4 regions of the Serratia sp. Ae19-1 genome follow, and region 1 is predicted to be linked to each of the others. Evidence: predicted binding sites of a transcription regulator. Region 1 holds the regulator's gene; each other region holds the start of a gene.
The links. The regulator PurR, encoded in region 1, represses purine synthesis genes. The targets are predictions, from matches to a motif close to CANGCAAACGTTTGCNTG.
Positions count from the first base shown of each region.

Region 2: a site for PurR is predicted at 3,250-3,267, ahead of purL (phosphoribosylformylglycinamidine synthase). Genes of this name have one in related genera too.
Region 3: a site for PurR is predicted at 2,728-2,745, ahead of carA (glutamine-hydrolyzing carbamoyl-phosphate synthase small subunit). Genes of this name have one in related genera too.
Region 4: a site for PurR is predicted at 4,045-4,062, ahead of guaB (IMP dehydrogenase). Genes of this name have one in related genera too.

Region 1 covers NZ_JBCHWD010000006.1:301,293-307,307, forward strand. The annotation lists gene cfa (cyclopropane fatty acyl phospholipid synthase) at 1-3, opposite strand, end outside; gene punC (purine nucleoside transporter PunC) at 346-1,557, opposite strand; gene punR (DNA-binding transcriptional activator PunR) at 1,681-2,625, shown strand; gene purR (HTH-type transcriptional repressor PurR) at 2,622-3,647, opposite strand; gene cydH (cytochrome bd-I oxidase subunit CydH) at 3,972-4,061, shown strand; gene sodB (superoxide dismutase [Fe]) at 4,124-4,702, opposite strand; gene AAIE04_RS18800 (C40 family peptidase) at 4,901-5,719, opposite strand.
Region 2 covers NZ_JBCHWD010000007.1:170,482-176,496, reverse strand. The annotation lists gene AAIE04_RS19780 (DUF2157 domain-containing protein) at 1-999, opposite strand, end outside; gene tadA (tRNA adenosine(34) deaminase TadA) at 1,117-1,623, shown strand; gene mltF (membrane-bound lytic murein transglycosylase MltF) at 1,624-3,084, opposite strand; gene purL (phosphoribosylformylglycinamidine synthase) at 3,359-6,015, shown strand, end outside.
Region 3 covers NZ_JBCHWD010000005.1:267,273-273,287, reverse strand. The annotation lists gene AAIE04_RS16470 (TauD/TfdA dioxygenase family protein) at 1-130, shown strand, start outside; gene AAIE04_RS16465 (glycosyltransferase) at 155-1,414, shown strand; gene dapB (4-hydroxy-tetrahydrodipicolinate reductase) at 1,677-2,498, shown strand; gene carA (glutamine-hydrolyzing carbamoyl-phosphate synthase small subunit) at 2,969-4,117, shown strand; gene carB (carbamoyl-phosphate synthase large subunit) at 4,134-6,015, shown strand, end outside.
Region 4 covers NZ_JBCHWD010000007.1:112,700-118,714, reverse strand. The annotation lists gene AAIE04_RS19530 (MFS transporter) at 1-195, shown strand, start outside; gene AAIE04_RS19525 (glycoside hydrolase family 31 protein) at 207-2,573, shown strand; gene xseA (exodeoxyribonuclease VII large subunit) at 2,577-3,953, opposite strand; gene guaB (IMP dehydrogenase) at 4,124-5,587, shown strand; gene guaA (glutamine-hydrolyzing GMP synthase) at 5,689-6,015, shown strand, end outside.

The DNA.
Region 1 (6,015 bases):
CATAGCTTCTCCATCACCTTCTTCTGACTGATGACCCGTTAGGAAACAGCTTAGACAATTTCTGCGGGTGCATACGTTTACCGGCGGAAAATAGGCCCGCGGCGTCTGATATCCGACTATGAACAGAGGAAATTTTAAGAAGCTACCCGGCGCAAATGGCGCGAGATGAACGCATCCTTAAAAAGAGTGTGACGCAAGACGCGTACACAAGCGCTAATTGAGATATAAAGATTATAAGGTGTTACTTTAAAAGGTTGTTTTTGAGTATAGGCGTGCCGAGGCGTCGACTCAACTGTAAATCGCACTCGGCACGCATATTCTTTAAGTGATTATTAAGTTTGGCAATTATGACGCTGAGTTAGCATGTTCCCGCTGCGCCTTTTGCTGCGCATCGGCCGTTTTCCCCCGCTGCAGGAAATACCCCAGCGCGGCCAGAATCACCGTAGACACCATTACCGTCACCGTCGCCAACAGCGGCTGGGCAATAAACGCCGATACCAGCATGCTCGCCACAAAACACAGCCCCAGCTGCAGCGTATTTTGCAGCGCGGCGGCTTTGCCGCTGCTTTCCGGGAACGGCATCAGCGCATTCGCCACCATGATCGGGTAGCCGGCGCCATTGACCAGCGCCATCACGCAGAATGGAATCAGCAGCGTGGTGAGCGTCGGAGAGGTCAGCGTCGCCACCAGATACAGCGCCACCATGCTGACACCATAAGCTACCAGCAGCCACGGCAGCAGAGTTTTGCCATTGATGCGCTTGAGCGCGGCGCGGCAGCCGTAGCCGCCCAGCAGGAAGGCCAGCGTTTGCGGCACATAGCTCAGACCGATGTCGCTCGGGCTATAGCCCATATCGCCGAGGATGAACGGCGAACCGGTCAGCCAGGCGAAGAAACCGGCCGAGCAGGCGGCGTACATCGCGACGTTGCCGCTGAACACCGGAGATTTCAACAGTTGCCAGAAGCTGACGCCGTTTTTCGGCGCGTCGGCGGCGGGTTGCGTTTTGGCGCGCTCTTTGAGCATCAACGTCGGCAGCAGCAGCAGCGCGGTGATCACCAACAGCGCGGCGAAGATCGCCCGCCAGCTGGCGTGGTTCAGCAGCCAGGCGCCAAGCAGCGGCGCCAGCGCCGGTGACAGTGCCACCAGCGGCATAATGGTGGCGAACACGCGGTTGGCCTGACCTTCGCGGTAACGGTCGACCACCAGCGCTTGCCAGATGGCGGTGGCGGAACAGACGCCGACGGCCTGAATAAAGCGCAGGATCCACAGCTGCAGGGCGTTTTCCACCCACAGCATGCCGAGGCAGCCGAGGGCGAACAGCGTCAGGCCAATCAATAATACCGGTTTACGCCCCAGGCGATCGGAGAGCGGCCCCCACAGCAGCTGCGCGAAGGCGAAGCCGGCCAGGAAGATGCTCAGGCTGGCGCTCACGGCGCCGGCGGAGATTTGCAGTTCTTCGCGCATGGCGCCGAAGGCAGGCAGATACATATCGGTCGCCAGATAACCCAACATGCTCAGGCCGGCGAGGTAGAACATAAAGCCAAAAGAATTTCGCATGGTATTTCTCGTTAATATTTTAGTGTCGCAGGTTTTTAGCGCCGGCCAGTGTATCCGGCTGGATCTCTGCTTGTGAAACGGTAATATTTGCAAAGTGCTGTTAAAAAAATTGAAGGCAAAGCGATGTGGTCTGAATATTCACTTGAAGTCGCCGACGCGGTAGCGCGCACCGGCAGTTTCAGCGCGGCGGCGCAGGAGCTGCACCGGGTGCCGTCGGCGGTGAGTTATACCGTGCGGCAGCTGGAGCAATGGCTGGCGGTGCCGCTGTTTGAGCGGCGTCACCGCGATGTGGAGCTGACGCCGGCCGGCGCGCTGTTTATCAAGGATGCGCGAGCTGTTATCAAAAAAATGCTCGACACCCGCCGCCACTGTCAGCAGGTGGCCAACGGTTGGCGCGGCCAGCTGAATATCGCGGTAGATATCATCGTCAAACCGCAGCGCAGCCGCCAGCTGGTGCTGGATTTCTATCGCCATTTCCCCGACGTCGAGTTGATGCTGCAACCCGAGGTGTTCAACGGCGTCTGGGATGCGCTGGCGGACGGCAGGGCGGACATGGCGATCGGCGCCACGCGTGCAGTGCCGGTCGGCGGCGGTTTTGCCTTCCGCGACATGGGCTATATGAACTGGCTGTGCGTAGTCAGCCCGCAACACCCGCTGGCGCAGCTGGCGGGGCCGCTGCACGACGATCAGTTGCGGCCGTACCCTTCGCTCTGCCTGGAGGACACCTCGCGCAATTTGCCCAAGCGCGTCACCTGGACGCTGGATAACCAGCGGCGGCTGGTGGTGCCGGACTGGACGTCGGCGCTCGACTGTTTGTGCGCCGGGCTGTGCGTCGGCATGATGCCGGCACATCGGGCGCTGCCGCTGGTGCAGCGCGGTGAGCTGAAGGCGTTGCAGCTGCAGCAGCCGTTTCCAGCCAGCCCTTGCTGCCTGACCTGGCAGCAGGATAAACCGTCACCGGCGATGAGTTGGCTACTGGCGTATCTGGGCGATGGGGAGACGCTGAATCAGGAGTGGCTGAGCGAGGCGGCACCGGAAGCCGTGCAGGCTTCCGGCTCAGGGGATTAGCGGCGGTAGTCGATGAACGGACCGTCGGCGACCGAGCGGCGTTCGACCAGCTTCGGATGCACTTCGATCACCTGCGACTCTTCGCGCTTGCTGATGATGCGATCCAGCAGCATGGTGAAGGCCATTTCGCCCAGGCGTTCTTTCGGCTGATGAATGGTGGTCAGCGCCGGGGTGAAGTAGCGGGCGTTGCGCACGTTGTCGTAGCCGATCACGGAAATATCCTGCGGCACCCGCAGCCCCAGTTCGTCGGCGGCGCAGATGGCGCCCATCGCCATGATGTCGCCGCCGCAGAATACCGCAGTCGGCCGCTGTTTTTGCGACAGGATCTGGTGCATCGCCTTGTAACCGGATTCCGGCTCGAAGTCGCCCTGCACGATCCACTCTTCGCGAATGTCGATCTGCGCTTCCTGCAGCGCCTTCATAAAGCCCTGATGACGGCCGCCGCCGGTATTGCGCGACAGCTGGCCTGGGATGGCGCCGATATCGCGGTGGCCGCGTTCTATCAGGTAACGGCCGGCCAGATAGCCGCCTTCGAAGGCGTTATCGATGATGGTGTCGGTGAAGTCGCCGCGCGCCGCACCCCAGTCCATCACCACCATCGGGATGTTACGGTAGTCTTCCAGCATGCCCAGCAGCTGATCCGGGTATTCGGAACACATCACCAGCAGGCCGTCGACGCGCTTTTGCGCCAGCATCGCCAGGTAGGCGCGCTGTTTGTCCAGGTTGTTGTGCGAGTTGCACAGGATCAGGGTGTAGCCTTTGCTGTAGCAACTGTTTTCCACCGCTTCGATCACTTCGGCGAAGTAGGGGGCTTCACTCGAGGTGGCCAGCAGGCCGATCGACTTGGTGTGATTGACTTTCAGGCTGCGCGCCACGGCGCTCGGCGAGTAGTGCAGTTCTTTGATGGCGGCCCACACGGCCGCTTTGGTCTCTTCGGCGACGAAACGAGTCTTATTGATGACGTGCGAAACGGTGGTGGTGGAAACGCCCGCGCGTTTGGCCACATCTTTAATCGTTGCCATGTAAGGAATGACTCCTGAACTCACATGTTTACAGCATGTAAGTGTGATGTTAATCGTTTGCCTACGTAGATCCTTCTCCAGAGAAGCGAAAACTGAGTTTTTAGTGTGTTGAAGTCTTCAGCGCTTAATCAGGAGGGGCATGGATGCCGGTACGCAGTTGTGAACTGCGAATTTTGTCGCATATTGAGCAAAAGTGGAAGAGGTAATCGATATTATAAACCGGGAAATGATAACAAGATTTTATCGGCGAACTGTGGGAAAATGATTTGACGTACTAATTGTACGCCTTTTATCCTTAGGAAAGCCCATTTTAAAGGAGTTGTCATGGATACCGAATTGAAGATGTCGCTGTTCACCACCGTTTGCGCGCTGGCGGTCATTATCGCTTTCAGCTTCGTTGCCGCGTTGAACTGATTTCCCTCCGGCGCTAAAAAAGGCGCAGCCTGGCTGCGCCTCGTCACATCAGAAACCGGTGCTTACGCCAGGTTTTCCGCTGCGAAGGTCCAGTTGACCAACGCCCAGAAGTTTTCCAGGTATTTTGGACGCGCATTGCGGTAATCGATGTAATACGCGTGTTCCCACACGTCAACGGTCAGCAGCGGTTTGTCTTCACCGGTCAGCGGGGTTGCCGCGTTAGAGGTGTTGACGATCGCCAGCGCGCCGTCCGGTTTTTTCACCAGCCAGGTCCAGCCGGCGCCGAAGTTTTTCACGGCGGCATCGGTGAACTGCTCTTTGAACGCAGCGAAAGAGCCGAAGGACTTGACGATCGCCGCCGCCAGTTCGCCCTGCGGTTCACCGCCGCCCTGTGGCGACAGGCAGTGCCAGTAGAAGGTGTGGTTCCACACCTGCGCCGCGTTGTTGAACACGCCGCCGTTAGAGGTCTTGATGATCTCTTCGAGCGATTTGCCCTCGAACTCGCTGCCTTTCACCAGGTTGTTCAGGTTAACCACGTAGGTGTTGTGGTGTTTGCCGTAGTGGTATTCCAGGGTTTCGGCGGAGATGTGCGGCTCGAGCGCGTTTTTCTCATACGGTAATGCAGGTAATTCAAACGACATTGCTTCCTCCTTTACAGCGCCATGTGCTTCCCGCCGGGGCGAGAGCCGGATGGGCCGTTTTTTATTGTGGTCATTCAATCTTAACAATTTTCATCATAAAAAACAGGAGGAAAAGCGAGAAATGCGCGTGGGGAAGTGCGATGGGCGATAGCTTGAGCAGGCGGTTGCGACCGGGCCGCAACCGCGCAGAGCGGGAAATTAACGAATGGTTTTCGGCGTCACTACGCGGCGTGCGCCGATGTAGTGGTTCTGCCAATAGTCGTTGTCGAGCTGGCTGATGCGGATCTCTTCGCCGGTGCGTGGCGACTGGATGAATTTGCCGTTGCCGAGGTAGACGCCGACGTGGTCCGCCACGCCGCGGTTGTTGATGCGGAAGAACACCAGATCGCCGCTTTCCAGCTCGCTTTTCTTGATAGGCGCCGCGTCACGCAGGTGATACATCTCGTTGGCGGTGCGCGGCATCTTGATTTTCACCACGTCTTTATAGGCGTAATAGATGAGGCCGCTGCAGTCGAAGCCGGTGCGCGGCGAGCTGCCGCCCCAGCGGTAAGGTTTGCCCATCTGGCCCATCAGCTTGGCCATCGCGGTCTGTTTGGCGTGCTGGTAGCGTTTCTTGTGCGCCGGGCTGAGTTTCAACGGCTTTTCTTCACGCGCCAGCTTGGCGGTGGCCATGCCGGCTTCGCGGTGGCGGCCATAGCCTTTTTTGTAGCCCTTTTTCGGCGGGGTGACTTTAATCTTGGCGGTTTTCTGCGCTTTGGCCTTGGGTTTGGCGCTGACGATCTTTTTCGCGCTTTTCTCGCTTTTGGCCTTGGCGGTCTTGGTTTTTTTCTCGGGAGCCGTCACTTTGGCTTTCTTGGCGGCTTTATCCGCTTTCTTTTTTCTGCGGTCATCGGGCCGCGCTTCATTGGCATGGCTTTTACGCTGCTCGGCGGCAATACGCGCCTGTGGCGCAGCGTGCGCCAAATTGAAGAAGAGCTGCGTAAACAGCAGCGCAAAGAGCGTAAGAATTAAACGCATGTCGACGTCACCAACCTTGGCCCCGAAACGGATATCGAAAGAGTTACAGTATTCCCGAATTTCGCCATATAAAACAGCGAAGAACTCAGAAATAATAATCCATATTGTGAGAAAACGTTAATGACATTTTTTTTGGTTTAAAATCAGCCTGTTGGTGTATGAAAAAACGTCAACCCATGGCGGGTGGGATAATTAATCCGCGCCGTCGTCGCGGCGCAATATATTAGTGAAATGGTCGGATTAAAAATGTTATTCTCAGCGTATGTTTTGACCGGAATGACGTGGCCGGTGAAACG
Region 2 (6,015 bases), on a different contig from region 1:
ATAATGTCCTAACGCCCACAGGCTCAGCCCGAGCAGCGCGAAGAAAATCGTCTTCGGCATGCTGTCCCAGAAAAATTCGAACAGGCGGGTATACAGGTTAATGCCGAGGAAGGTCAGCCCGAAACCGCGCAGCATGGCGTCGTCATGTTTCAACCCCAGCCAGATGGCGGCGAGGGCGGCCAGCCCGAACAGCAGGCTCCAGTGGAACAGCTCGATCTGGCGCGCGCTGTACCAGCTGTCGAGATCGCCGTAGTTGCCGAAGATCGACAGCAGCCACAAGGCGATGAACAGGTACAGCAGCCCCATCGCCAGCGACACCCGCTGCAGACCGCGCTGCGCCAACAGCGGCCGCAGCAGCAGCGCGGCGGCGATCAGTACCGCGCCAAAGGCGATAAAGCGAATCGGGTAGCTCATGCCGAGCCAGTAGGCGCCCCAGCCGGACAGGTAGCCGGTCTCGGCGCCGAAGGCGTTGCCGAGCGACAGCAGGGCGAACCACCACACCAGTCCGGAGCGGCTGAACCAGCCGATCGCGCCGTACAGCAGCGCGGCGAACAGCAGCAGCACGGAAACCCGCCCGCTGCCGTTATCCAGCCAGACCCCCAGTTGCCATAAGGCGCAGGCGGTGAGCAACACCGCGACAAACAGCGCCGCCTCGTTGCCGTAGCGTTTCTCCGGATGCCGCCGGCGGCGACGCAGCGCCCAGACGTAGGCCAGCGCCGCCAGTACGCCGGCGATCGCCATGCGTACCGGCGCGTCAAAGCGGAACAGCTCGCTGAGCCATGCCAGCAGTTCGCTGTCGGCGAACAGGCTGGTGACGGCGATCAGCAGCGAGGCCAGCGCGGCCAGAAACGCATAGCGCGCCAGCCGTCGCCAGTCGAAAGGCTGCACGTCCATATGCTGCAGCAGTTGCTGTTGTTGCTCGGGCGTTAAGGCGCCTTCGCCGACCCAGCCGTCCAGCGCCTTGCGCACCACGACGGCGTTCTTTTTACTGAGTTTCATGTTTCTTGTCCCTGAATCACCTGCTGATTCGGCCAGTATAGCCATTGTCGCGCGGTTACGACAAAGTGGGGCTAGTGTGTATAATGCCCGCCGCAAAAGCGCACGAGGAATTATGCGATGACTGAATATAACGATGAATACTGGATGCGTCAGGCATTGCGGTTGGCCCTGCGCGCGCAGGAAGAGGGCGAGGTGCCGGTGGGTGCGCTGCTGGTGCTGGACAATCAGGTCATCGGCGAGGGCTGGAACCGGCCGATAGGCCGCCACGATCCTACCGCACACGCCGAGATCATGGCGCTGCGCCAGGGCGGCGCGGTGCTGCAAAATTATCGCCTGCTGAACGCCACGCTGTACGTCACGCTGGAGCCCTGTGTGATGTGCGCCGGCGCGATGGTGCACAGCCGCATCCGTCGGCTGGTGTATGGCGCCGCCGACGAGAAAACCGGCGCTGCCGGTTCGCTGGTGGACATTCTGCGCCATCCGGGCATGAACCATCAGGTGGAGATCGTCTCGGGCGTGCTGGCGGACGAATGCGCCGCCACCCTGAGCAATTTCTTCCGCCTGCGCCGCGAACAGAAAAAAGCGCTCAGGCTGGCGCAACGGGCGGCGGATAAACCGGAATAATCAGTAGTTGAGCGCCAGTTCCGGCATCACCGTCGGATAGCCTTTCCCCAACGCCTCCTGCTCGGCGGCCGCCTGCGCCGCCTTTCTCTCTTTTTCCTGCAGATAGCCCACCAGGCTGACCTGGTAGCGGCGGATGTTTTCTACATAGTTGTAGGCTTCACGCCCGCGCGCATAGCCATAGGTCAGCTGCGGGTAGTAGCGCTTTTGGCTGAGCATCGGCAGGCGCTGCTTGACGTCGACCCAGCTGTCCGGGTTGCCTTTTTGCGTCTTGGTCAGCTTGCGCGCGTCCAGCATATGGCCCCAACCCATGTTGTAGGCCGCCAGCGAGAACCAGATGCGTTCGTCTTCCGGCACGCTGTCCGGCACCTTGGCCATCAGCCGCTGCAGGTAAAGGGCGCCGCCCTGAATGCTCTCTTCCGGATCGAGGCGGTCATTGACCCCCAGGCCGTCGGCGGTGGCGCGGGTCAGCATCATCAGGCCGCGCACGCCGGTGGGAGAGGTGGCCTGCGGATTCCAGTGCGATTCCTGATAGGCGATGGCCGCCAGCAGCTTCCAGTCGATCTCGTTGGCGTGCTTCTCGAACAGCGGGCGGAAGTTGGGCAGCACCGAGTCGATGGCCGACAGGAAGGTTTTGGTGTCCACATAGTCGAAGCTGCCGACGTGGCCGAGGTATTTCTCTTCCAGCCGCGCCAGGGTGCCGTCGTCCACCATCTGACTGTAGAAATCCAGCATCGCCGCGTACAGGCTGTCGTCGCCGTCACGTTTGAGGTACCAGGTGACCGGTTCTTCGTCGGTGACGTCGAATGCCACCGCCAGCTGCGGATGGATGCGCTGCAGCAGCGCGATGGTCACCGAATCGCCGAGGGTGTAATCCAGCTTGCCGTCGGCAACCCGTTCCAGCAGCTCTTTGGAGGTGAGATCGCTGGAGGACTCCCAGGCGAGGTCCGGGTATTTATCCTGCTTGAGCTGCTTTAACGTGCTGACGTGCGCGGAACCGGAGGCGACCGCCAGCTTGCCTTTAATGTCGGCGAAGCTTTTCGGCCGCGCGGTGCCCAGCCGGTACACCAGCTGTTGGGAAACTGAGTAGTAGGCCGGGCCAGTGCGTGCGCGGCTGAGGCGCTCCTGGTTGTAGATCAGGCCCGCCGCCAGCAGGTCGGCGTCATCGTCGTCCAGATCGTCGAACAGGTCATTGATGTTCTGATGGGGGATCACCACCAGCTTCACCCCGAGGTAGTTGGCGAAGCGCTTGGCCAGTTCGTAGTCGAGCCCACCCGGCCCTTGCTTGGTGTTGAAATAGGTCAGCGGTGAATTCAGCGTGCTGATACGCAACTCGCCGCGGGAAATGATCTCCTGGAGTTGCCCGCCCTGGCCGCTGCGCCAGGTGATATTGGGCCACAGCGCGAGAGCCAGAAGCAGGGTGACAACGCCGATGAGGATGTAGTTTATTTTAAGACGTTTCAAATAGTTATCCAGTGGTGGCACAGGTACACCGGCGACGGCAGCCACGACTTTTCTCATGGTTAAATCACCAGTGCGGGGGCATTTTGCGCAACAAAACGCCAGTGTGCAACTTTATTGACACGTTATGACAATTCGACGGTGCGGCACGCTTTTATCAATAATCCCTACGCAAACGGTTTCGTCGGCGCGGAGGATTCTCTATAATGACGCGCGTTTTCCCCTGTTGCGCCCAATGAAGCGTCTTATCCGTCGCTTCGAAGACGAGAGAACTTTGATTATGGAAATTCTGCGTGGTTCGCCCGCTTTATCGGCTTTTCGCATTACCAAACTGCTGTCCCGCTGTCAGGACGCCCACCTGCCCGTCAGTGATATCTACGCCGAGTACGTCCACTTTGCCGATGTCAGCGCACCGTTAAGTGTCGAAGAACACGCCAAACTTCAGCGTCTGCTCAAGTACGGTCCTTCTCTCGCCGAACACGCCCCTGAAGGCCGGCTGCTGCTGGTTACGCCGCGTCCGGGCACCATTTCACCCTGGTCTTCCAAAGCCACCGACATCGCCCACAACTGCGGTCTGCAACAGGTGCTGCGGCTGGAGCGCGGTCTGGCGTTCTACGTCAAGGCGCCCGAATTGACGGAAGCCCAGTGGCGGCAGCTTGCAGCGCTGCTGCACGATCGCATGATGGAAACCGTCTTCAGCGAGCTGCAACAGGCCAAACAGCTGTTCGCGCACCATCAGCCGGCGCCGTATCAGTCGGTCGACGTGCTGGGCGCAGGGCGCGCCGCGCTGGAGCAGGCCAACGTCCGGCTCGGCCTGGCGCTGGCGCAGGATGAGATCGACTACCTGCTGAATGCCTTTACCGGTTTGGGGCGCAACCCGACGGATATCGAACTTTATATGTTCGCGCAGGCTAACTCCGAGCACTGCCGCCACAAGATTTTCAACGCCGACTGGATCATCGACGGCGAACAGCAGCCCAAGTCGCTGTTCAAAATGATCAAGAATACCTACGAGCAGACGCCGGACTACGTGCTGTCGGCGTATAAAGACAACGCCGCCGTGATGGAAGGCTCGCAGGTCGGCCGCTTCTTCGCCGCGCCGGAGAACGGCACGTACGATTATCATCAGGAAGAAGCGCACATCCTGATGAAAGTGGAAACCCACAACCACCCGACGGCGATCTCGCCGTGGCCGGGCGCCGCGACCGGCTCCGGCGGCGAGATCCGCGACGAGGGCGCTACCGGCCGGGGCGCCAAGCCGAAGGCCGGTCTGGTGGGCTTCTCGGTGTCCAACCTGCGCATTCCCGGCTTTGAACAGCCGTGGGAGCAAGATTTCGGCAAGCCGGAACGCATCGTCACCGCGCTGGATATCATGACCGAAGGCCCGCTGGGCGGCGCGGCGTTCAACAACGAATTCGGCCGGCCGGCGCTGCTGGGCTACTTCCGTACCTATGAAGAGCGCGTCAACAGCCACAACGGCGTTGAGCTGCGCGGCTACCACAAACCGATCATGCTGGCGGGCGGCATCGGCAACATCCGCGCCGATCACGTGCAGAAAGGGGAAATCACCGTCGGCGCCAAGCTGGTGGTGCTGGGCGGCCCGGCGATGAATATCGGCCTGGGCGGCGGCGCGGCGTCCTCGATGGCGTCCGGCCAGTCCGACGCCGATCTGGATTTCGCTTCGGTGCAGCGCGACAACCCGGAAATGGAACGCCGCTGTCAGGAAGTGATCGACCGCTGCTGGCAGCTGGGCGACCAGAACCCGATCCTGTTCATTCATGACGTCGGCGCCGGCGGCCTGTCCAACGCCATGCCGGAGCTGGTGAGCGACGGCGGCCGCGGCGGCCGTTTCGAACTGCGCGATATTCTCAACGACGAGCCGGGCATGAGCCCGTTGGAAGTGTGGTGCAACGAATCGCAGGAACGTTACGTGATGGCGATCGCCCCGGCGCAGATGGCGCAGTTCGACGAGATCTGCCGCCGCGAACGCGCGCCTTACGCGGTGATCGGCGAAGCGACCGAAGAGCAGCACCTGACGCTGAACGATAGCCACTTCGACAATCAACCGATCGACATGCCGCTGGACGTGCTGCTCGGCAAGACGCCGAAGATGACCCGCGACGTCACCCGCCTGCAGGCGCGTGGCCAGGCGGTACAGCGCGAAAACATCACCCTGGCCGATGCGGTGAAACGCGTGCTGCATCTGCCGGCCGTTGCGGAGAAGACCTTCCTGATCACCATCGGCGACCGCACCGTCACCGGCATGGTGGCGCGTGATCAGATGGTCGGCCCGTGGCAGATCCCGGTGGCCGACTGCGCGGTCACCACCGCCAGCCTGGACAGCTACTACGGCGAAGCGATGTCGATCGGCGAACGCGCGCCGGTGGCGCTGCTGGACTTCGCCGCCTCCGGTCGCCTGGCGGTCGGGGAAGCGCTGACCAACCTGGCTGCCACCGAGATCGGTAGCCTGAAGCGCGTGAAGCTGTCCGCCAACTGGATGGCCGCCGCCGGCCACCCGGGCGAAGACGCCGGCCTGTACGAAGCGGTGAAAGCGGTGGGCGAAGAGCTGTGCCCGGCGCTGGGCATCACCATTCCGGTGGGCAAAGACTCCATGTCGATGAAAACCCGTTGGCAGGAAGGCAACGAACAGCGTGAAATGACTTCGCCGCTGTCGCTGGTCATCACCGCTTTCGCCCGCGTGGAAGACGTGCGCGGCACCGTGACGCCACAGCTGCGCACCGATAAGGGCGACAACGCGCTGCTGCTGATCGACTTGGGCAACGGCCATAACGCGCTGGGTGCCACCGCGCTGGCGCAGGTTTATCGCCAACTGGGCGACAAACCGGCCGACGTGCGCGACGTCGCGCAGCTGGCGGGTTTCTTCAACGCCATGCAGCAGTTGGTGGCCGATCGCGCGCTGCTGGCTTATCACGA
Region 3 (6,015 bases), on a different contig from region 1:
CAACTTCTCGCTGCTGCACGGCCGTGAGGGCTTTACCGCCCGTTCCGCGCGTCATTTGCAGCGCGTGCATATTCAGAGCAACCCGGTGTGCGCCAATCTGGCGCTGAAGCCGGCCAACGCAGAAGCGTAAAGGAGCATTATGGCAAGGATACTGATGGCGGCGGTCGCCACTCCGGGGCACGTCTACCCGATGTTAGCTATCGCTCGTCACCTGATCGCCCAAGGGCATCAGGTGCGGGTGATGACCGGCGCGCTGTTTCGCGAACGCGCCGAAGCGGCTGGGGCGAACTTCGTACCGTTCGACGCGCAGGTGGACTTCGATTATCGCCACCTGGAAGAGCACTTTCCGCAGCGCGCCGCGCTGCCGCCGGGCAATGCGCAGATGGCGCTGGCGCTGAAGGATTTCTTCGCCGCGCCGATCCCGCTGCTGGATCGGCAGCTGCGTGCGGCCATTGCCGCCGAAAAGACCGATTTGCTGATGGTGGAGAACTGCTTCTACGGCGTATTGCCGCTGCTGCAGTCCGCCGAACGGCCGCCGGTCTTCGGTATCGGCGTTACGCCGCTGTCGTATTCTTCGCGTGACGCCATTTTTTATGGCCCGCGCATCCCGCCGGCGCTGTTGCCGCAGGCGCTGACCCGCGAGCAATTGGTGGATGAAGAGACGCGCGTGTTGCTTGATGAGGTGCAGCGGAGCTTCGATGCGGCGCTGGTGCAGGCCGGCGGGCGGGCGCTGACTCGCCCGTTTACCGATGCGCTGATCGGCGGCTGCGAGCGTTTCCTGCAGTTGGCCACCACGGCGCTGGAATATGAGCGCGACGATCTGCCGAGCGGCGTGCGCTTCGTCGGTCCGCTGCGCAGCGGCGGTCAACCGGCGGCGGAAGAGACGCTGTGGGAGGCGGACGATGATCGGCCGCTGGTGATCGTGTCTCAGGGCACGTTGGCCAACGTCGATCTGCATCAGCTGATCGTGCCGACGCTGCAGGCGCTGGCGCATCTGCCGGTGCGGGTGTTGGCCACCACCGGCGGGCGGGCGACGGCAGGGCTGATGGACGCGTTGCCGGACAACGCCAGAGTGCGGGAGTTTATCTCCTTCGAACGCTGGCTGCCGCGGGCGTCGCTGCTGATCACCAACGGCGGTTACGGCTCGATCAACTATGCGCTGGACAGCGGCGTGCCGCTGATCGTCGCCGGCACCGGCGAGGATAAGCTGGAGGCGGCGGCGCGCGTGGTCGCTGCCGGTTGCGGCATCAGCCTGCACACCAGCACGCCGAGCGCAGAACAGATCCTGGCGGCGGCGTCGCGTATTCTGCAGCAGCCGATCTACCGCCAACGCGCGGCGCTGGTGCGTGAAGATTATGCCCGCCACGATGCGCTAACGGCGATAGCCAACGAAGTGGCGGCTATTACCGCCTGATCTCGCTGCACCTCCTTCCCAGGCGCCGTTTTCGGCGCCTTTTTTCTGCATTTTTTCTCAATGGAAACTGCATGATTATGTACAATCGCCGCAGGCCGCCAAATCGGTTGAATGTTAATCTTATGACAGCGCCGCTGATGGAAGCGGGGGAATATCATCATTTTCTAATGATGTCATGAATCCTCTGGCGGCGCGCAAGCGGGGCAGTTACCCTGAATCGATGGATTAATGGGATACGCGTTAAATCAAGAAGAGAGCAAGCATGAAAGATTCACAAATCCGCATTGCGATTGCGGGCGCCGGCGGCCGGATGGGTCGTCAATTGATCCAGGCGGTGCAGCAGGCGGAAGGCGTAGTGTTGGGCGCGGCGCTGTCGCGACCGGGCTCCAGCCTGATCGGCGTCGACGCCGGTGAGCTGGCGGGCATCGGCGCGCTGGGTGTCAAGGTAAGCGACAGCCTGGAGAAAGTGGCGAGCGAGTTCGACATTCTGATCGACTTCACCCGTCCGGAAAGCACGCGGAGCTACCTGGATTTTTGCGTGGCGCACCACAAGGCGATGGTGATTGGCACCACCGGCTTCGATGACGCCGGCAAGCAGGCGATCCGCGATGCGGCGCAGCATATCGGCATCGTGTTTGCCGCCAACTTCAGCGTCGGCGTCAACCTGGTGTTGAAACTGCTGGAGAAGGCCGCGCAGGTGATGGGCGACTATACCGACATCGAAATCGTTGAGGCGCACCACCGCCACAAAGTGGATGCGCCATCGGGCACGGCATTGGCGATGGGCGAAGCGATCGCCGGCGCGCTGGGGCGCGACCTGAAAAGCTGCGCGGTCTATGCGCGCGAAGGCCATACCGGCGAGCGCGATCCGAAAAGCATCGGCTTTGCCACCATTCGCGCCGGCGACATCGTCGGCGAGCACACCGCGATGTTTGCCGACATCGGTGAGCGGGTGGAGATCACCCATAAAGCTTCCAGCCGCATGACTTTTGCCAGCGGCGCGGTGCGTGCGGCAGTCTGGCTGTATAATCGAGATAAAGGCCTGTTTGATATGCGAGATGTGCTGAATCTCGAGCAGTTATAATTGATTTGCATACCATCGTGATGTGGGTGTATTGATCGTAATACTATGATAATCGGACAATAATTTTATTGTCCTTTTTTTTAACATGATAAATATGGCTTTGGTTGATTTTTTGTTTTAAAGGTTTTATTTGTTGTTGTTTATCTTGCTAATTATCTCGTTTTTCTCCGCCAGAGGCTATTTTAGCGTCTGTTTTAGCCCGTTCCGGCGCCGTTTTCCGTCATTCGGCCTCGCAACCGTTTTCCAGCCCCGGTTTTCTGTGTTTTTATCGCCGCTCAAGCCGCTTGAGCACCGAAAACTGCAAAAATAAAACAAAAAATGGCAGTTTGGGTAGACAAGCCGAACACTCATCATTAAAATGCGCCCAATTTGCCAAAAATTGGCCTCGCGGACGGTTTTTGCATTGATTTAGATCGCGATATCTGAATTAATATGCAAATATTGTGATTGATTATTCCTCGGAGGATGTTTTGATTAAGTCAGCGCTATTGGTTCTGGAAGACGGAACCCAATTCCACGGTCGGGCCATCGGGGCAGAGGGAACGGCAGTGGGGGAAGTGGTCTTCAATACGTCGATGACCGGTTATCAAGAAATCCTCACTGATCCTTCCTATTCCCGCCAGATCGTTACTCTTACTTATCCTCATATCGGCAATGTCGGCACCAATGCTTCCGACGAAGAATCCTCCGCAGTACACGCCCAAGGCCTCGTCATTCGTGACCTCCCGCTGATCGCCAGCAACTACCGCAACGAAGAAAGCCTGTCCGACTACCTCAAGCGTCACAACATCGTGGCGATCGCCGATATCGATACCCGTAAATTGACCCGCCTGCTGCGCGAGAAGGGCGCCCAGAACGGCTGCATCGTCGCCGCCGATACGCCGGACGCCGCGCTGGCCCTGGCCAAGGCGCAAGGTTTCCCGGGGTTGAAGGGCATGGATCTGGCGAAAGAAGTCACGACCCAAGAGGCCTACAGCTGGCAGCAAGGCAGCTGGACGCTTGAAGGCGACCTGCCTGAAGCCAAAACCGCCGCGGAACTGCCTTTCCACGTGGTGGCTTACGACTACGGCGCCAAGCGCAACATCCTGCGCATGCTGGTGGATCGCGGCTGCCGCCTGACCGTGGTGCCGGCGCAGACCCCGGCCGACGAGGTGCTGAAAATGAATCCGGACGGCATCTTCCTGTCCAACGGCCCGGGTGACCCGGAGCCGTGCGACTACGCCATCGCCGCCATCAAACAGTTCCTGGAAACCGACATTCCGGTGTTCGGCATCTGTCTGGGCCACCAGCTGCTGGCACTGGCCAGCGGGGCGAAAACCATGAAGATGAAGCTCGGCCACCACGGCGGCAACCACCCGGTGAAGGATCTGGACAACAATACCGTGATGATCACCGCGCAGAACCACGGCTTTGCGGTAGACGAGAATAACCTGCCGGCGAACCTGCGCGTGACGCACAAATCGCTGTTCGACCACACGGTGCAGGGCATTCACCGCACCGACAAGGCGGCGTTCAGTTTCCAGGGGCACCCGGAAGCCAGCCCTGGCCCGCACGACGCCGCGCCGCTGTTCGATCACTTTATCGAACTGATTGAGACTTACCGTTCTAACGCCAAATAATCAGGAGCAGTAAAAAATGCCAAAACGTACAGACATAAAAAGCATCCTGATCCTCGGCGCGGGCCCGATCGTTATCGGTCAGGCGTGTGAGTTCGACTACTCTGGCGCCCAGGCGTGTAAAGCGCTGCGCGAAGAGGGCTACCGCGTCATTTTGGTCAACTCCAACCCGGCGACTATCATGACCGACCCGGAAATGGCCGACGCTACCTACATTGAGCCGATCCACTGGGAAGTGGTACGCAAGATCATCGAAAAAGAGCGCCCGGATGCGGTGCTGCCGACCATGGGCGGCCAGACGGCGCTGAACTGCGCGCTGGAGCTGGAGCGTCAGGGCGTACTGGCCGAGTTCGGCGTCACCATGATCGGCGCCACCGCCGATGCGATCGACAAGGCCGAAGACCGTCGCCGTTTCGACGTGGCGATGAAGAAGATCGGTCTGGATACCGCGCGCTCCGGCATCGCGCACACCATGGAAGAAGCGCTGGCGGTTGCCGCTGACGTCGGCTTCCCGTGCATCATCCGTCCTTCCTTTACCATGGGCGGTACCGGCGGCGGCATCGCTTACAACCGTGAAGAGTTCGAAGAAATCTGCGAACGCGGTCTGGATCTGTCGCCGACCAACGAGCTGCTGATCGACGAATCGCTGATCGGTTGGAAAGAGTACGAGATGGAAGTGGTGCGTGATAAGAACGACAACTGCATCATTGTTTGCTCCATCGAAAACTTCGACGCCATGGGCATCCACACCGGCGACTCGATCACCGTCGCGCCGGCCCAGACCCTGACCGACAAGGAATACCAAATCATGCGCAACGCCTCGATGGCGGTGCTGCGTGAGATCGGCGTCGAAACCGGCGGCTCCAACGTGCAGTTCTCGGTCAACCCGAAAACCGGCCGCCTGATCGTCATCGAAATGAACCCGCGCGTATCGCGCTCTTCGGCGCTGGCGTCGAAAGCCACCGGCTTCCCAATCGCCAAGATCGCCGCCAAGCTGGCGGTGGGTTACACCCTCGATGAACTGATGAACGACATCACCGGCGGCCGCACCCCGGCGTCGTTCGAGCCGTCCATCGACTACGTCGTCACCAAGATCCCGCGCTTCAACTTCGAGAAGTTCGCCGGCGCCAACGATCGCCTGACCACCCAGATGAAGTCGGTCGGTGAAGTGATGGCCATCGGCCGCACCCAACAGGAGTCGCTGCAGAAAGCGCTGCGCGGCCTGGAAGTGGGCGCCACCGGTTTCGACCCGAAAGTGAGCCTGGACGATCCGGAAGCGCTGACCAAAATTCGCCGCGAGCTGAAAGACGCCGGTTCCGACCGCATCTGGTACATCGCCGACGCCTTCCGCGCCGGTCTGTCGGTCGACGGCGTCTTCAACCTGACCAACGTCGACCGCTGGTTCCTGGTGCAGATTGAAGAGCTGGTGCGCCTGGAAGAGCAGGTGGCCGACGCGGGCATCAACGGCCTGAACAAAGAGTTCCTGCGCACCCTGAAGCGCAAAGGCTTCGCCGATGCGCGCCTGGCCAAGCTGGCCGGCGTCGCCGAGAGCGAAATTCGCAAGCTGCGCCACAGCCACGGTTTGCACCCGGTGTACAAGCGCGTGGACACCTGTGCGGCGGAATTCGCCACCGACACCGCCTACATGTACTCCACTTATGAAGAAGAGTGCGAGTCCAATCCGACCAACGACCGGCCGAAAGTGATGGTGCTGGGCGGCGGGCCGAACCGTATCGGCCAGGGCATCGAGTTCGACTACTGCTGCGTGCACGCCTCGCTGGCGCTGCGCGAAGACGGCTACGAGACCATCATGGTCAACTGTAACCCGGAAACCGTCTCCACCGACTACGACACCTCCGACCGTCTGTACTTTGAGCCGGTAACGCTGGAAGACGTGCTGG
Region 4 (6,015 bases), on a different contig from region 1:
ACGGTCAACGGCATGCGCGGCTCCAGCGCTTGGATCGCCAGCTTCCTGTTCACGCTGCTGATCGGCGCGGTGTCCGACACCATCGGCTTCAACCCGCTGTTCATCGCCATGGGCTTCTTCGATCTGATCGGCGCTGTGTTCCTGATTGCCCTGATCGCCGAGCGCGGCGGTAACAAAACACCTTCACACAGCTAAGTGGAATACTTATGAAAACGTTGAAAAACTGGACGTTGGTGGCGCAGCATGCCGACCATATTGAGCTGCTGGTCGATGAACGCCACCGCTTCTGTCTGTACGTGCTGGAAAAAGATCTGTTCCGCGTGCTGATCAAACGCGACGGCGAGCTGGCGCTGGATCGCACCTGGAGCATCGCGCCGCAGGAGGATGTGCCCTGGGAGGGGCGCGAGCGGCTCAGCGTCGCCGGTTTCAGCCTGCCGGGCTATCAGCTGCGCCAGGCGGGCGATCGGTTGGTGGTCAGCACGCCGCTGCTGCGCGTGACGGTGCATCAGCCGCTGTGGCTGGCCTGGGAGTATTGCAACGCCGCCGGCGAATGGCGGCCCTTGGCGGCGGATCGGCCGACCAGCGCCTACCTGCTCAATGCGCACGGCGACGGTGTGGCGCACTACCAGCGGCGTTTCGCCGATGAGCGCTATTACGGCCTGGGAGAGAAAGCCGGCGATCTGGAGCGCACCGGCCGCCGCTTTGAGATGCGTAACCTGGACGCCATGGGTTACAACGCCGCCAGCACCGATCCGCTGTACAAGCACATTCCGTTCACCATCACCCGCGGGCCGGAGGCGAGTTTCGGCCTGTTCTACGATAACCTGAGCAGCTGCTGGCTGGATCTGGGCAACGAGATCGACAACTACCACGCGGCCTATCGCCGCTATCAGGCCGAAGCGGGCGATCTGGATTACTACCTGTTCCTCGGGCCGCAGGTACTGGACGTCACCAAGGCCTTCGTGCGCCTGACCGGCCGCACCCACTTCGGGCCGAAGTGGAGCCTGGGCTACAGCGGTTCGACCATGCACTACACCGACGCGCCGGACGCCCAGCAACAGCTGCAGCAGTTCATCGCGCTGTGCCGCCAACACGCCATTCCCTGTGACTCCTTCCAGCTGTCGTCGGGCTACACCTCGATCAACCACAAGCGCTACGTGTTCAACTGGAACTACGACAAGGTGCCGCAGCCCAAGCTGCTCAGCCAGGCGTTTCACGACGCCGGCCTCAGGCTGGCGGCCAACATCAAGCCGTGCCTGCTGCAGGATCACCCGCAGTATCGGGAGGTGGCGGCGCAGGGGCTGTTTATCCGCGACTCGCAAAGCGACGCGCCCGAGCGCTCCAGCTTCTGGGACGACGAAGGATCGCACCTCGACTTCACCAACCCGGCGGCGGTGCGCTGGTGGCAGCAGGGCGTCACGCAGCAGCTGCTGGAGATGGGCATCGACTCGACCTGGAACGACAACAACGAGTACGAAGTGTGGGACGGCGAAGCGCGCTGCCATGGCTTCGGGCGGCCGATCGCCATCAAGCATATCCGCCCGGTGATGCCGCTGCTGATGATGCGCGCCTCGATGGAGGCCCAGCAGCGCTTCGCGCCGCAGAAGCGGCCGTACCTGATCTCGCGCTCCGGCTGCGCCGGCATGCAGCGCTATGTGCAAACCTGGAGCGGCGACAACCGCACCAGTTGGCAGACACTGCGCTACAACATCCGCATGGGGCTGGGCATGAGCCTGTCCGGGTTGTATAACCTCGGCCACGACGTCGGCGGCTTCTCCGGCGACAAACCGGACGCGGAGCTGCTGGTGCGCTGGGTGCAAAACGGCGTGATGCATCCGCGTTTCACCATTCATTCCTGGAACGACGACGCCACGGTCAACGAGCCCTGGATGTACCCGAGCGCCACCCCGGCGGTGCGCGAGGCGATCAACCTGCGTTACCGGCTGCTGCCGTATTTCTACACCCTGTTGTGGCAGGCCTGCGCTGACGATGAGCCGATGCTGCGCCCGACCTTCCTCGACCACGAACAGGATGCGCGCACCTTTGGCGAGAACGACGATTTTCTGATCGGCCGCGATCTGCTGGTGGCCAGCGTGGTGGAGCCGGGGCAGCGCCGGCGTTCGGTATATCTGCCGGACAACGGCGAAGGCTGGTACTGCTTCTACAGCGGCCAGTGGTTCGGCGGCGGCCAGACGGTGACGCTGGCGGCACCGCTGGAGCGTTTGCCGCTGCTGGTGCGCGCCGGGGCGGCGCTGCCGTTGTCGCAGCGGCTGGCGCATGTGGACGTGGCCGCCGACGATCGGCGCGAGCTGCGGCTGTTTCCGCTCAAGGGCTGCGGCGTGAGCAGCGGGCTGTTGTTTGAGGACGACGGTGAAAGCGAAGGTTGGCGGCAGGGCGATGCGCTGTGGCTGCGCTGGGAAATGCGCTGCGACCATCAGCGCATCATGCTGGATATCGCGACGGAAGGGCGTTTCCGCCCGGCCTGGCGCACGCTGGCGCTCAGCCTGCCGGAAGGCGAAACGCGCGCGCTGTGGGTGAACGGCGAACCGGGCCAGCGCTTTACGCTGGGGTAGGGGCTATTCGGCCGCGCGTTTCTTGCGCGGCTTTTTGGCGACGGTGATGGTTTTCACCTCGCTTTCCACCCAGCCATCCTGCAGACGGGTTTTCAGCAATTCGCCGACCTGCGCCTGTTTGGTGGTTTTCAGCAGTTCGCCGCGCGGGGTTTGCGTCACGCTGTAGCCGCGCGCCAGCGTCGCCAGTGGGCTGACGGTCTCCAGCTGGCTGCAGGCCACGCCGAAGCGCTGACGGTAGGCGTTGAGCTGCCGCTCCATCGCCTGCTGCAGACGGTATTCCTGCTGCTGCACGCGCTGTTGGTAGCGGTGAATGCGGCCCTGCGGCTGCACCTGCGCCAGCCGTTGCTGGGCGCGCTCGCTGCGGCGGGCGGCCAGGCGCAGCTGTTGCTGCATGCCGTCTTCCATCCGGCGCTGCAGCTTGAACAGCAGCGTCTGCTGGCGCGCCAGGCGCAGATGCGGATGCTGCTGCTGTAAACGGTGGTGAATGCGGGTGAACTGCTGCTGGCGCTGCGCCAGGTAGTAATCCATCGCCATCTCCAGCCGCTGCTGCTGCGACTGCAGCTGGCGCAACAGCTCGAGCTGATTGCGGCTGACCAGTTCGGCGGCGGCGGATGGGGTCGGCGCGCGCAGGTCGGCAACGAAGTCGGCGATGGTGACGTCGGTTTCATGACCGACGGCGCTGACGATCGGAATGCGGCTGGCGAAGATCGCCCGCGCCACGCGTTCGTCGTTGAAGCTCCACAGATCCTCCAGCGAACCGCCGCCGCGGCCGACGATCAGCACGTCGCATTCGTCGCGGCGGTTGGCGGTCTCGATGGCGCGCACGATCTGCATCGGCGCTTCCGCGCCCTGCACTGAGGTGGGATAGATGACGATCGGCAACGACGGATCGCGCCGCTGCAATACCTGCAGAATATCGTGCAGCGCCGCGCCGCTGGCGGAGGTGATCACCCCGACGCGTTTGGCCGGGGTGGGCAGCGGCTGCTTGAACTGCTGATCGAACAGCCCTTCGGCGCTCAGGCGCTGTTTCAGCTGCTCGAACTGTTGCTGCAGCAGGCCGTCGCCGGCGGGCTGCATGCTCTCGGCGATCAGCTGGTAGTCGCCGCGCGGTTCATACAGCGTGATACTGGCGCGCACCAAGACCTGTTGGCCGTTTTGCGGCCGGAAGGTGACACGGCGGTTGCTGTTGCGGAACATCGCGCAGCGCACCTGAGCGCGGTCGTCTTTCAGCGTGAAATACCAGTGACCGGAGGCGGGCTGGGAGAGGTTGGAGATCTCGGCGGAGAGCCAAATCTGCCCCATTTCCATTTCCAGCAGTTGGCGAACCGTCTGATTAAGGCGGCTTACGGTAAAAATGGAAGGCGAAACAGGTAGCGTCATGTGACCCAGATCAAATTTCAAAACAATCACTTAATTGGTCGATACTACATGGCTGAAAAAGGTAATCAAGACTTTTTGTAAGAAAGTGCTGGAGGCAACCGATTCCGCTCTGTATAATGCCGCGGCAATATTTTATCTTTTTCACAGCCCACCCTGGTGAGATATTGCCCATGCTACGTATCGCTAAAGAAGCTCTGACGTTTGACGACGTCCTCCTGGTTCCAGCCCACTCCACGGTTCTGCCTAACACTGCAGAGCTCGGCACCCAACTGACCAAAACCATCCGCCTGAACATCCCTATGCTGTCCGCAGCCATGGATACCGTTACCGAATCCGGCCTGGCCATCGCGCTGGCGCAGGAAGGCGGCCTGGGCTTCATCCACAAAAACATGTCCATCGAGCGTCAGGCTGAAGAAGTCAGCCGCGTGAAGAAACATGAAAGCGGCGTAGTCACCGACCCGCAGACCGTTACCCCAACCACCACGCTGCAGGAAGTGAAAGAGCTGACCGCGCGCAACGGCTTCGCCGGTTACCCGGTCGTTACCGAAGACAACGAGCTGGTCGGCATCATCACCGGCCGCGACGTGCGCTTCGTGACCGATCTGACCCAGCCGGTCACCGCGGTCATGACGCCGAAAGATCGCCTGGTCACCGTGAAAGAAGGTGAAGCGCGCGACGTGGTGCTGCAGAAGATGCACGAAAAGCGCGTAGAGAAAGCGCTGGTGGTGGACGACAGCTTCCACCTGCTGGGCATGATCACCGTTAAAGACTTCCAGAAAGCGGAACGTAAGCCGAACGCCTGTAAAGACGAGCACGGCCGTCTGCGCGTAGGCGCGGCGGTTGGCGCCGGTGCCGGCAACGAAGAGCGCGTTGACGCGCTGGTGGCGGCGGGCGTTGACGTTCTGCTGATCGACTCCTCGCACGGTCACTCCGAAGGCGTATTGCAGCGCATTCGCGAAACCCGCGCCAAATACCCGGATCTGCAGATCGTCGGCGGCAACGTCGCGACCGCAGCGGGCGCCAAAGCGCTGGCTGAAGCCGGCGTGAGCGCGGTGAAAGTGGGTATCGGCCCTGGCTCTATCTGCACCACCCGCATCGTGACCGGCGTGGGCGTGCCGCAGATCACCGCCATCGCCGACGCGGTGGAAGCGCTGGAAGGCACCGGCATCCCGGTTATCGCCGACGGCGGCATCCGCTTCTCCGGCGACATCGCCAAAGCGATCGCCGCAGGCGCATCCTGCGTGATGGTTGGCTCCATGCTGGCGGGCACCGAAGAATCCCCGGGCGAAATCGAGCTGTATCAGGGCCGTTCGTTCAAATCTTACCGCGGCATGGGCTCGCTGGGCGCGATGTCCAAAGGCTCTTCCGACCGTTACTTCCAGACCGATAACGCCGCCGACAAACTGGTACCGGAAGGTATCGAAGGCCGCGTGGCCTATAAAGGCATGCTGAAAGCCATCGTGCACCAGCAGATGGGCGGCCTGCGCTCCTGCATGGGCCTGACCGGCTGCGCCACCATCGACGATCTGCGCACCAAGGCGGAGTTCGTGCGCATCAGCGGCGCCGGCATTCAGGAAAGCCACGTGCATGACGTGACCATCACCAAAGAGTCACCGAACTACCGCATGGGCTAATGCCTTAACCTCTCCTGAGTGAGAGGCCGGGGTGGGGCGCCAAGCCCCATCCCGAAACACACATTTTCGCTCTTTTTCTCTTGTTGCTGGAATTCGCCTCAATGACACAAAATATCCATAAGCATCGCATCCTCATACTGGACTTCGGTTCGCAATACACCCAACTGGTCGCCCGCCGCGTGCGCGAAATCGGCGTTTACTGCGAACTGTGGGCCTGGGACGTTAGCGAAGAGCAGATCCGCGAATTCAACCCAAGCGGCATCATCCTGTCCGGCGGCCCGGAAAGCACCACCGAAGCCGGCAGCCCGCGCGCCCCGGACTACGTGTTCAACGCCGGCGTGCCGGTGCTGGGCGTGTGCTACGGCATGCAGACCATGGCGATGCAGCTGGGTGGCCATGTGCAGGGCTCCAACGAACGCGAGTTCGGC